2 regions of the Clostridium boliviensis genome follow, and region 2 is predicted to be linked to the other one. Evidence: a T-box and tRNA genes for the amino acid it is inferred to sense, from the RefSeq annotation. Region 2 holds a T-box; the other holds one or more tRNA genes.

Region 1 (6,373 bases), on a different contig from region 2:
GGCAGAGACAGCGCATGGCTGACGGCATTATCCAGTGCCTGCTTAAGGCTGTCATAATTTTCAGTTCCATTTAACTGCTCTAAAAAAGTCTTGGCAGAAGTAATTTTATCATCTGTAGAGCTGTCACGATGGTCCAATGCATTCAATTCTGTAATAAGCTCCTGCAGAGAGACCGCTGCCTGCTCTTTCGCCTGCCTGGCCGCTTCTGAAGCAGCCTGTACCATCTGTGCCTGTGATTCATGCAGCTTACGTGCTTCTTCCTCTTTCCATTTTATGGAATCTGCTCTCGCCGCCGCTTCTGCCACAGATGAGAACAAATCTTTATTCCCTGTTTCCTGATCTGTTTTTTCTCCTCTGGCGTCCACAGGATAAAGGGATACGGTTGGCGGCATATCCCAGTCCTGAGGCGGCAGATCTTTATTGATTTCTGACATAAAATCATGCCACATTTTTCCGGAATACGTCTTACCATAGACACCAGGCATCGCTCTTGGTGTATCATACCCCACCCAGACCGCAGTGGTATAATATTTGGTATAGCCGCAGAACCAGGTATCCTTACTGCTGTTTGTCGTTCCGGTTTTACCAGCTGCCGGAATCTTAAGACCCAGTCCGGAACCTGTTCCGTAAGGTTTATCCAGAGTTCCCTTTAATACATCGGTGACCATATAGGCGATGTCTTCTGTAAAGATTCTTTCATCTGCAGAGCTTCCCTTATAAATCTCCCCATCATACTGGCTTTTGATGCTTGTTATGCAGGTTTTATTGCTGTATCTTCCCTGATTAGCAAGAACGGAGTAGCCTTTCGCCATATCCACAACTCTAGCTCCCTCGGTAAAACCGCCTATACTCATACTGCTGTTTCCATTGTCCATATAGCTTAAGCCTGCAAAGTGCATTTTGCCTAAATAACTGATCCCTTTATCCACACCTATATCGGACAGTATCTGCCACGCCACGGTATTTAAGCTTCGGTTTAAAGCTTCCCTGACGGAAATCTCCCCGAAATACTTGCCGCTGCTGTTTTTCGGACCCCCCTCAAATAAGTGGTCATTGACCAGCCTGGATGGATAATAAAAACCGGTTTCAAAGGCTGGAGCATAATCGATCAGCGGCTTGATGGTAGAGCCCGGCTGCCGTCTGCTTAAAAATCCACGGTTATATTCATCATCCGTTCCTCTTCCCCCTACAATTGCCACCACATATCCTGTCCGGTTATCAACACAGACTGCCGCACCCTGCAAAGCAAATTTTCCATTGTCCTGCACTTCAGTAAATCCCTTTAGATGGGAGTCAATATTTTCCTGAAGCATGGACTGCAGCTTAGAGTCCAGACTGGTATGTATTTCAAATCCGCCCTTACGCACCATATCACTCTTTGCCTGATACAGTTCCTGATATTCTTCCTTATAGGAATCGTAGGACGACTTACTTTGGAATACATACTGAAATACAAAACCGTCATTTTTCATCATCTCCAGCACTGCAGAATGGATGGCATAGCTGGTCTGATAATTTTCCCTGGTACCGCCTTCATAAACCTTTGCAACAGTCAGAGGCTGCGCCTTTGCATTTTCCTGTTCTTCCTTTGTAATGAATTTACAAAATGCCATATTGTCGATAATCTGATCCCTCTTCCATTTGGAAGTCTCGGGGTGGGCCACCGGATCATACTTAGATGGATTGTTGCTGATTCCGGCAAGAGTCGCTGCCTCCCAGACCGTTAAATCCTTAGCAGCTTTATCAAAATAATAACGGCTCGCCTCAGATACACCGTAACACCGGTTGGCATAGAAATTGGTATTGCAGTAAAATTCCAGAATATCCTGTTTGGAATACTTGTCCTCAATCCGGGGAGCAGCAAAAAACTCCGTGATCTTTCTCTGAATGGTCCGTTCCTGGGTTAAATAGGTGTTTTTTATCACCTGCTGGGTAATGGTGCTGCCGCCCTGGGTAGCCACTCCTTTATTTTTAATAAAAACCACGCCAGCTCTTAAAAGCCCTTTGTAATCAATTCCATGATGTTTATAGAATCTTCTGTCTTCCTGAGCCACATAAGCATTCTGAAGATTTTCGCTGATTTCCTTAAAAGGCACATATTCGTAGTGACCGGAATTGATGGTTCCGATTAAATTTCCCTCTGAATCATAGACTTTTGTATCCGTTGGCTGTGAGAAATCGGCTTTGGTAGTCTGACTGATAATTGAATCAGCCTTTTCCCTGCATGCCATGATCTCATCCTGATATTTAAAAAATATGGCGCCTCCGGCCAGACACCCTATCGCCAATGCCAGCAGAAATACAAAGAGTATGATCTTTATGGGACGAAAAAATATAATCCAGGCACTTTTTCGTTTCTTTCTTTTCTTCCCCATAACAAACCTGCCTCCTTTTTCTTTTTTTGATATAACAAAAACGGGAAGTCTCTTAAATTAAGACTTCCCGTTTGTTATAAGCTGATGACGGGACTCGGACCCGTGACCTCCTCACTACCAATGAGGTGCGCTACCACCTGTGCCACATCAGCATTCTGGTTCGTCGCTCGAACCTCGTATATCATAGCATGGGAAAATCTATTTGTCAACGATTTTTATAAGTTTTTTATAATACACATAAAACTGCAAAAATTCTACAAATACTTAGTGAAAATGCTCCTGATTCAGGCTGAAACAGACCAGGAAAGAATGGAATTACCCATCCTTTCCTGAATTTTTTATAAAATTCCTTCAAAGCTCTTTCGTAACATATCGCAGGATTTTCCAAACTGCTTCATCTCTTCTTCTGTAAGAGAAAGGGATAAAACTCTCTGAATTCCGTTCTTATTTATAATGCAGGGAACGCCGGCATATACATCTGTCTGACCGTACTCACCTCTCAGCATGGTAGATACGGTAAATACGCTGTTCTCATCTCCAAGAATGGCTTTTGTGATTCTGGTCAGTGCCATTCCGATTCCGTAGTAAGTCGCCTGCTTCGCATCAATAATCCGGTAAGCAGCTCCCCTTACTTCCTCCTCAACCCGCTTTAATTCTTCTCTGCAGACGATGTCGTCTTCCCCACCATTTCCACAGAGAGACAGAATTGGTTTGGTGGCAACCATAGCCTGACTCCACGGTACAAATTCACTGTCTCCATGTTCTCCCATTACGTAGGCATGTACATTCCTCGGATCCACATGGATGGATTCTCCAAGCAGATACCGCAGTCTTGCGGTATCTAAGGCTGTACCGCTTCCAAGGACACGCTTTGGATTGAAACCGGAAAGCGAATAAGTGATTCTGGTCATAATATCAACCGGGTTGGTTGCCACCAGAAAGATTCCGTTAAATCCCGACTCTGTCACAGGCTGTACAATAGACTCAAAAACGGAAGCATTGCGTTTTAACAAGTCAAGTCTGGTTTCTCCCTGTTTCTGTGCCACACCTGCACAGATGACTACAATATCCGCATCCGAACAGTCTCTGTACTCTCCTGCATAAATCTTCATATGATATCCGGAAAAAGCCAGTCCATGATTTAAATCCATGGCTTCCCCTTCTGCCCTCTTGCGGTTAATATCAATTAAAACAAGCTCATCACAAACCCCCTGATTCAGCATGGAATAAGCATAACTCATTCCCACCATTCCTGTACCTACAAGCGCAACTTTTCTTTTATCTGTTCTCATATTTTATGCCACTCTCCTATTCTTATTATAGATAGTGTTACTGCATGAAATGGAAACTATGCGTTTGATATTCCCCGATCGATTTTTTTCGACATTAACTCACCATTACTGCTGTAAATGACTGCATTTTCTTTTGATATCTTCCCCTCCTTATAAAGATTTAAAAGACTGGAATCCATGGAACGCATTCCTTCTGCCTGACCTGTGGCAATAACCGAATCGATCTGATGAGTCTTGGATTCCCGAATCATATTGCGGATTGCATTGTTAAAAAACATAATTTCAAATGCCGGATAAACCCCTCCGTCGATCGTTGGAATCAGCTGCTGGGATATGACTGCCTGCATAACCATGGACAGCTGCATCCGGATCTGTTGCTGCTGATTTGGGGGAAAACTGTCAATAATTCGGTCAATGGTATTGGCTGCTCCTACCGTATGAAGTGTAGAAATTACCAGATGACCGGTCTCAGCCGCTGTCATGGCAATCCGGATTGTCTCATAATCCCTCATCTCACCCACCAGGATAACATCCGGCGCCTGGCGGAGAGCAGATCTCAGCCCGGTTACATAGCTGTCGGTATCTGTAGTCACTTCCCTCTGTGTTACCACACTCTGTTTATGACGGTGCAGGTATTCCAGGGGGTCTTCCAATGTGATAACATGGGCATTGCGCGTATTATTAATTTTATCAATGATGCAGGCAAGTGTAGTGGTCTTACCGCTTCCGGCAGGACCAGTCACCAGCACAAAACCTTTTGTCAGCCTGGCTGCCTCCATCACGGTCTCTGGAATATGAAGCTCCTTAAAATCGGGAAGATCGAAGTTTACCACGCGGATTACCGCTGCCAGAGAACCTCTTTGCCGGAACACACTGGAACGAAACCGGGAGATTCCGGGAATTGCAAAGGAAAAATCATCATCACCATGCTCCTTTACTTTCCCCATGCTTCTTTCTCCTGCCAGATGGTAAAGTTCTGTAATCAATTCCTCCATCTGGGCCGGAAACAGTTTTTCCTCACTTTGATAAACAATTCTGCTTCCAATCTTATACGAAAAGGGCATGCCTGGCACAAGAAATATATCAGATGCCTTCTGTGCCACAGCAGCACTTAATAAATCTACAACCTTCATGTTCCTGTCTCCTGCTCTGTCAATTTCCGCCCTTCCATACGGGCATGGATTGATCTATTTCATAATCTTCTGTCTGAATCACTTTCCACTGGGATACTGCAATCATTTCAGCCTTTTGGGGCATTGGTATCAGCTTTATGGAAAGGGCCTGGGACCGTTTCATTGGAATCCGGGTTGATATTGCCCCGGTTTTGGCGTCATAATAATCCCCCAGTTCCAGGGAAAGAGTATTATGATCCATCGCCTGTAAGACCATCTGGTAAAAAGCCTCCCCCTCCTGATCTGCTCTGTAATATTCCGTAACAGATTCTGCGCTTCTCTGAGCCAGATTCCACTCGCTCTTAGCTGTACTGAGAGAAAGCATCCCAAATGTAACCAGGCAGAGTATCATGAATATTAAGATCAGAGTGGGCGTTCCGATATTGGCTTTGTAGCCAATTTCCCGTTTTGCCATATGCTCCTCCTTTCCTCAATCCGTCTCATGGCGGCTGACGGTCAGGGAATACAGAGTGTTTCCAGCCTTTGACACACTCACTTCTGCTTCCAGCCGGTTTATAATTTTGATCTCCCCATCATAAACAGCGTGAATCGGGTCAGCGGTGTTTCCTTTTTTATCATACTGACGAGTATAAGTCTGAACAGAAACATCCTCTATCAAACTGTACGAATGGCTTTTTAACCCCGCTTCCCCTTCCGCCTTCCAGATCTCGGCTGTACTTTGGGCAATCAGCACACTCTGATTTAAATCAGCAGCTCTTTTGCTCAGCAGATCCGCCTTTACAAAAGCCTGAATACAGACGGCTGCACACAGAAGGAAGAAAAATACGGCGGCAATCATCTCCATCATCATTACATTGGATCTGTTTTTTCTATTCATCTTAAGCCCCTCCGCTTCGTAAAGAAAGAAAGAGCTCTCCACCTGAATCGTTTACTGATTTCAGATGCAGAAGATGATCAGAAATCTCCATGGTAATCTTCCCGCATTCCAGTATCTGATTTCCGTCAGAAACGGAGAGTCCGCTGTTTTGATCCGCAAACAGCTCATATAAGCTTCCGTCAAGGTAATAAATCTGTGTCACATATACCGTTCCCTCTATGGTCTGCTTTAATTCAAGAACCTGAACGCCTCCGCTTTCTGTCAGTGATACGGCACCTGCCTCATCTGCCTGCCGGACCTTATTAGCAATATAGCTGAACGCAATCTCTTTCTGATAGGCCAGCTCCGATCTGTGACTGATGTTTTCGTAGACTCTGCCGCCGATTAGTATAAGAAACAGGGCGCACATAACAAACACCAGAAACAAAAGGAGAGGAAAAACGACTGTTCCCAACCGGCTTTTTGATAATTCTTTTCCTGTCATGGTACACCTTCCTATGGGTTTTGTAACTGAACCGTGATATCCGGCATGAAATTGGAGGCAAATCCGCTGTAAAATACATCGTAACGGTCCCTGTCAATTTTAATTCCGTAATATTCTTCTAAGTATTCCACACTGGGAGGATATCTTCCTTCTATGGCATAGCACTGAACCGATGCCCTGCGAATGGCATCCCGTAAAGTCTCAGCTCCCCG
Region 2 (6,373 bases):
TCCGTTGCCACTTCCCAATCTTCATCACTGCCGATGCTGTTTTTTGGTCTGGTAGATAATTCCACCTTATAATTAAATCCAAATTTTATATACATTTCATCAATAATCCGAATTACATTCATTATTTCTTCCGTGATCTGCTCCTGTGTCATAAAAATATGAGCATCATCCTGTGTAAAACTGCGTGCCCTCATTAAACCATGCAGCACACCTGATTTTTCATAACGATGAACCAGTCCAAGTTCTCCTATTCTGATTGGCAAGTCACGGTAGGAATGGGGCTGCTGCTTATATACAAGCATACCGCCCGGGCAGTTCATCGGCTTTATGGCATAATCCATATCCTCAATCACTGTAGTATACATATTTTCACGATAATGATCCCAGTGTCCTGATGTCTGCCACAGATCCCGATTTAAAATAATGGGAGTTGATATTTCACAATACCCTTCTCTCTCATGAATTTCTCTCCAATAATTAATTAGTACATTTTTTAAAATCATTCCTTTGGGTAGAAAAAATGGGAAGCCGGGTCCTTCCTCCATTAATGCGAATAAACCTAAATCTCTACCAAGTTTTCTATGATCTCTTCTTTTGATTTCTTCCTGTAATTTAAGATATTCTTCCAGCTGACTGCTTTTTGGAAATGCAACACCATATATTCTTGTGAGCATTTTGTTTTTTTCATTCCCCAGCCAATAAGCACCTGCTATTGTTGTCAATTGAAATGCTTTTATTAAATTTGTATTAGAAATATAAGGTCCTGTGCTCAAATCTGCATATTCACCCAACTCATAGCAGATGACTTTTTCCTCAGCAGGCATATCATTCATCAGCATGATTTTATAAGATTCATTCCTCTCCGACATCAATGATATTGCGTCATCCCTGCTCAGCTCAACTCTGCGTGATATCAAATTCTCTTTACTTATTTTTTTCATTTCATCTTCGATAGATTTCAAATGAGAATCTGAAAAAATAAAATCAAATTCAAAATCATAATAAAATCCATCTTTCGTTGCTGACCCATTTGCACATTTTACAGATGGATAAATACGTTTAACTGCCTGTGCCAGAACATGGGAAGCTGTGCACCAGAAAGCATCACAACCGAGTTCCTCTTCAAATTTACATTCTGTTACTGATCCGTCTTTCATTCTTACCTTCATTTCTTATGTTCTCCTTTCGAAATATGCCATTATGGCATTTAATAAATTACAACATAAGAAAAGCACCCTAAAATCAATGGCAATTAAACCATTAATTTAAGGGTGCAAAAAATACGAATGCACGGTTCCACCTTAACTTTTCACTTCAGATTCTAACAAATCCTATACTTTAACGCAGTCATACGGTAACACTTACTCAATTCAGCATTACAGCTCTGGAATGGTTTTCATCTATCTTCCTGCATGAAAAACTTTCACCAAATGTTTTTCTCTCTGTATGATTCCAATAGATTACTTTTTTCCGTCTTTGCTTTTCTTATGTTATTACAATTATTATAACAAAACATATACTGTTGTCAACGGGTAATTACATCTCTTCAAAAATGGCTGAGTATATAGCGATTCCTTTTATTCAATTCTCAAATACTGGTTCAATATGTTCTTTAATGAGTTCTATCCTGTCCTTAGCTTCCGGCATAAAAAGAGAAGCAGCAGAAACAACCATTTTTTTATTTGTATTGATGTAAATTACGTTGCCCCCGTCTCCTAATGCAGCGTAAATATGCTTTTTATCATCAATAACCCACCACAGGTATCCATAAGACAACTCCCCCCATCTGCTATGTACCTTTGTGCTTTCACCTATCCATTCGGCTGGTATAATTTGTTTGCCATTATATTTACCACCGTCTAGATATAGTTGGCCTATTTTTGTCATTTCTTCAGCCGTCAAGAAAAGTCCCCAGCTTGCCGTGTTTATTCCCTGCGGGTCAACAACCCAGCCACTGGTATTTTTATCATTCATTACGGCAAAATACTCTTCTTTATTACTCAGCACCACATTGTGTGTAACATGAATATCCAGTGGTGAGAATAAATGTTTCGCAGCGAATTCAAGTACTGTCTGTCCTGTAGCCCTGGCAAGAATACCTGATAATATATGAGTTCCACCTATGGCAGAATAATTGAATTCCCCGATAGCTTTATCCCCGCCTAATAAATCGAGCGCATCCTGTATTGGGTTCTGGCTTGTGAAAAACTTTTCGTATGGTTCGGTCTTATATTTATATGGAGCGGTCATTGTAAGTAAATTTTTAATTGTAATATCCTGTATCGTTTTCTCACCAGGTTTAATATCGTAATAGGGGAAAAAGTCCAACACTTTTTGGTCTACATTTTTGATATAACCTTTACCAATGGCAATACCAATCAACGCAGAAAAAACACTTTTTGTCACCGAATATACATGAATTGCATTATCGCGTGTATATTTATTAAAATAGTTTTCATATAATTTCGTGCCGTTTTTTTGGACTATAATACCTGCAATATTGCTGTAGTCTCTGGTTATTAAATTTTCAAGTTCTTTAATTTTTTCTTGGTTCATAAAATTTTCTCCTTTTAAGTTATAAAGGATATCCTTAGATAAAGGATATAACCATTAAAAATTGATTGCAAGAGTTTTTTTATAAAACAGCATGTTAATAATCTGCATTTTTTCTTTTAGATTGTTGAGTAGTATATTATATTTAGATTAGCTAATCGAAGAGTTAATTTTTAAAAGATATATAAAAAAATGATAGGAAAGAAAATGGGTTCAACCCATAGAACCATTTTCCTATAAATCCCATGGTTCACCATGAACCATGGGATTAGTCAGTTTTCTTTGAATAGGGAACTGATTTAAAAGTTTCTCTTTATACATCCGGAAAGCTGCGATATTGCAAGCAACAGGAATGGGAACCCAAAAAGAAATAAATAACCAGGCACTACATACATTCTGTGTTGGAGCAATACTATAACGGTAATACTCACTGATGTAATTCCAAAAAAGACAGTGGTCGCAGCAAGAAAAACCGAACGTAGTTTATTTATTGATAAAGAAATCATAAATTCTATACAACAAAATACTGCCGCACTTAGCCCAGCCACCAGCATACTGCTAACCATAACAATATTACATATAAACAAAGAACTAAGGAAACGAAATTCCATGTAGAACGGCCTGTAATAAATACCATTTATAAAAAGAGACACGGATAAGAGTATCATGGCTGTCATTGCAACCATACTGACTGCCCTGCTTTTTTTCCTTCCATAACATGGTCCCAAAAATAAACAACTAATAACCAGTATGCAGATGCCTGCGAGAATCAGGCTGAAGGAAAAGGGATTATATGTAAAGGTATCTCTTATCCATAAGGTGATACTATATCCCACCCCCTTTCCCATACCATATTTCTGTACAAATCCCAGTTTCAAGATTTGGGAGACAAGCAGGAACAATAAAGCCGCAAAAGTTCCTGCTATAGAGATGATCCATCTCATTATTCTGTTGCTTGTGTCCTGCTGCACATCATATAAGGAAGCATTTTGCTCAGGAATACCGCCTATTTTATTAATTTCCTTCTGCATCAATGCCATAGAAACCGGCCAGGCAAAGAATGTCAAAATCAGAAATAACAGCTTTAAATTTTGAGGAGGTAGCCCTGCTTTGCTCCTTTCCTGACCCAGTACAACACCAATTTTCCAAGACCAAAAATAGATATAGATCCCACAGGTAAGAAATACAAACAGCAAAGATTTTATTCCGGAAGTCTTTTTATCAGGCTTTGTAAGTTCATTAACAGTGTCTGTGATTTGCACAAGCCAATAAAATCCGTATAACCCCAAAGTTATTATTGTCAGTAAAACACACAACATGTAATTACGTTTTTTCACCACTTAATTCTCCTCATCTCATTTATAATATAATTTACTCAAACTTCGCACTTGACTAAGTGTCTATGCACTTTGAAAATTCAATCTTTCATCAGCATTAAAAGCTACCAATGCACAAAAAAGTAGACCCCGTGGTCCCCTTTTGGGGTCTCCCACCAGCAGGTTGTAAATGCTGGGTCTCGATGTCAACACCCAACGTTAAGGGACATGATTGTGCTTTGATCACCAGATTCACTCCAGATTTTGCAGGTGCACCTCTCGGTTCTCCTACTGGATTACAGCAGCCGATAACGCCGACTGCTAATAATCTTAGACGTAATGAAACCAAACAGACCTCTCTTCTTATGAATTTCTTATCTCTTTCTTCACAAATAAATGCGATGAATTTGCATTATAAGAAGTAATCTCTCTTAAAACTAGAGGAACATATCAGTAAAAACCCATACCGCATATAATTTTACTATTTTATCTTCATCAATATGAATGCTTGTCTTATTATATATTTTAGCTATACCACAACTCATCAGAAATAACATCCGAAGCGGAGACTGTACTTTCACTTATTTTAATATTCCATTCACCAATAAATAATTCGATATAATTAATTAAATCTGATACATGCTTCGAATCAACCACATAAACACGCTGCTCGTTCCATATTTTTTTTATTTTGACATCTAATGCTAGATCTTCTTTTATATGATCTAGAAAGTCAAATAGCATCAATTTAAAGCAAATATTATATCCGTCAAGAATAACTGAAACTAGTGTTTGTTCCCCTTCGCTTGCTTGATTAATTCTTAAACCTTCTTTTCTAAACCATTTAGTTTCTTCTTTTTCTCTTTCTAACTCCATAATGTCCCCCTTTAATTTTCTATTCCTAAAATCACATTCATACCTTTATTCACCTTGACACTTGAATAAATCACATCTTCATACGAACCAGCCAATCAAGCGATAAAAAGCCTTGTTGGGCAAACTTGAAAAACATGGGTCTTTCCCGTTGCACCTGATAACTGTTTGGTTTGCTATTGCCTCCTGTTCGTCTTCCGGTTGCTTTTTCAGAAAAATGTCGCATATAGGCCAGTTTTTCATATCCCTCAAGTCGCACAATCGCAACCATTTACAAATTCCTGAACTGGAAGATTCTCGCCCCATTTTGCTACAAAAGCAGGGATGAACCATGGGGTCGAAAATGATGCTGGTTAAAGGCAGGTGCACCTTACGATGCTCCTACCGATTCACAGCAGACGGCAATGCCGACTGCTTAAGGATTTTAATACAGAATTATAAATTCTCTAAGGTGGCTGTAAATTAGACAAGAAACACCTGCTAGGTGGCTGTAACTACTCTTATAGTAACCAAGTTCAAGGGTTTTTAAGATGTCTGTATAGGTACACCGCATGACACAAGTCCATTAAAATTAGCAATCTACAAATATTTTATTCGACCTATATCTCCGAAAAGTATTTCTAAAGCCTGTTTTTCATTGAAAGTAAGATTTTTAAAATATTCTTCTGTTAATACTTTATTCTCTTGAAAAACACTTATTAATTCCACTTTATAAATATTGGATTTTTCAGGATAAAGCTGAGAACGTCCAAGTTTCTTGCGCACTTCTGTACGATATGCATAGAAGTCATTAAACATATTATAAACTCCTTTATTCTGAATATTCTTTAGCTAAACTAATTATTGAATCTAAGTTTAGATTTGGAAATTTATTCTTAAGATTTTCAAGTTCCATTATGTATCTTTCACTTTTTAGGTTATATGCAACATCTTCAAAAACAGCAGATAAAAATTCAATTTCCTTTTCATTACATCCACATAAATAATTAATAGTATTTTCTGAATCAACACTAAGTAACTGTGTTAATTCATCCCAAATATCACTAATTGATGGATCGTTTATGTCCAACAGCATACCTTCACAAATTAAATCTGTTACTTTTTCATTTAGCATAAATTCTTTCCTTTCTATGGTTGAATCGCATTAGGGAATATGGTAGCAGGCTTACCATTAGTGTATATTACTCCAACTTCAACACCATCGTATATTCCATATATCGGAACACCGTTAGTAATGGCTTCACCCTTATTTAACTCAACTACATATTCGCCTGCATTATTAATTTTTGTCGTATCCCAAGTTTCTGGGAACCATGACTGGCCTGTTCCTATTCTTTTTAGAGGATTTTTATGATCTGGAATATTTCCAATTCTAACACCGTTATCGTAAGTTTTTTCAATATTATATGGAATACCATTCTCCTCCAAGAAGTCAATATTGGCTTGTCCATGCCCTCCACCTTTTACTTTCGATACTGCACCTGTTTTAGGATTGTATGTAAAATCTCCTATTGTTGAATGATTTATTGTATCTTGACTTATACTACTTACAGCTTCACCCGCCCCCTCAATTACAACCTTGGAACTTCCATCTCTAGCACTTCTATTCGCTCCATCCACAACATCGTCAA

What was found. The T-box of region 2 lies ahead of thrS (threonine--tRNA ligase). A T-box ahead of a tRNA ligase gene usually reads a tRNA of that ligase, here a tRNA-Thr.
Region 1: it encodes a tRNA-Thr, which carries the amino acid that the T-box ahead of thrS (threonine--tRNA ligase) is inferred to sense. The anticodon was not compared.

What each region holds. Positions count from the first base shown of each region.
Region 1 covers NZ_JAWONS010000030.1:93,828-100,200, forward strand. The annotation lists gene RZO55_RS01875 (transglycosylase domain-containing protein) at 1-2,375, opposite strand, end outside; tRNA gene RZO55_RS01880 (tRNA-Thr) at 2,455-2,527, opposite strand; gene RZO55_RS01885 (L-lactate dehydrogenase) at 2,714-3,667, opposite strand; gene RZO55_RS01890 (type IV pilus twitching motility protein PilT) at 3,724-4,800, opposite strand; gene RZO55_RS01895 (short-chain dehydrogenase) at 4,820-5,254, opposite strand; gene RZO55_RS01900 (hypothetical protein) at 5,270-5,677, opposite strand; gene RZO55_RS01905 (DUF4860 domain-containing protein) at 5,679-6,161, opposite strand; gene RZO55_RS01910 (hypothetical protein) at 6,173-6,373, opposite strand, start outside.
Region 2 covers NZ_JAWONS010000103.1:64,703-71,075, forward strand. The annotation lists gene thrS (threonine--tRNA ligase) at 1-1,169, opposite strand, end outside; T-box leader at 1,265-1,486, opposite strand; gene RZO55_RS06355 (serine hydrolase domain-containing protein) at 1,582-2,556, opposite strand; gene RZO55_RS06360 (DUF4234 domain-containing protein) at 2,853-3,890, opposite strand; gene RZO55_RS06365 (hypothetical protein) at 4,395-4,745, opposite strand; gene RZO55_RS06370 (hypothetical protein) at 4,816-5,013, opposite strand; gene RZO55_RS06375 (hypothetical protein) at 5,322-5,540, opposite strand; gene RZO55_RS06380 (hypothetical protein) at 5,554-5,856, opposite strand; gene RZO55_RS06385 (EndoU domain-containing protein) at 5,871-6,373, opposite strand, start outside.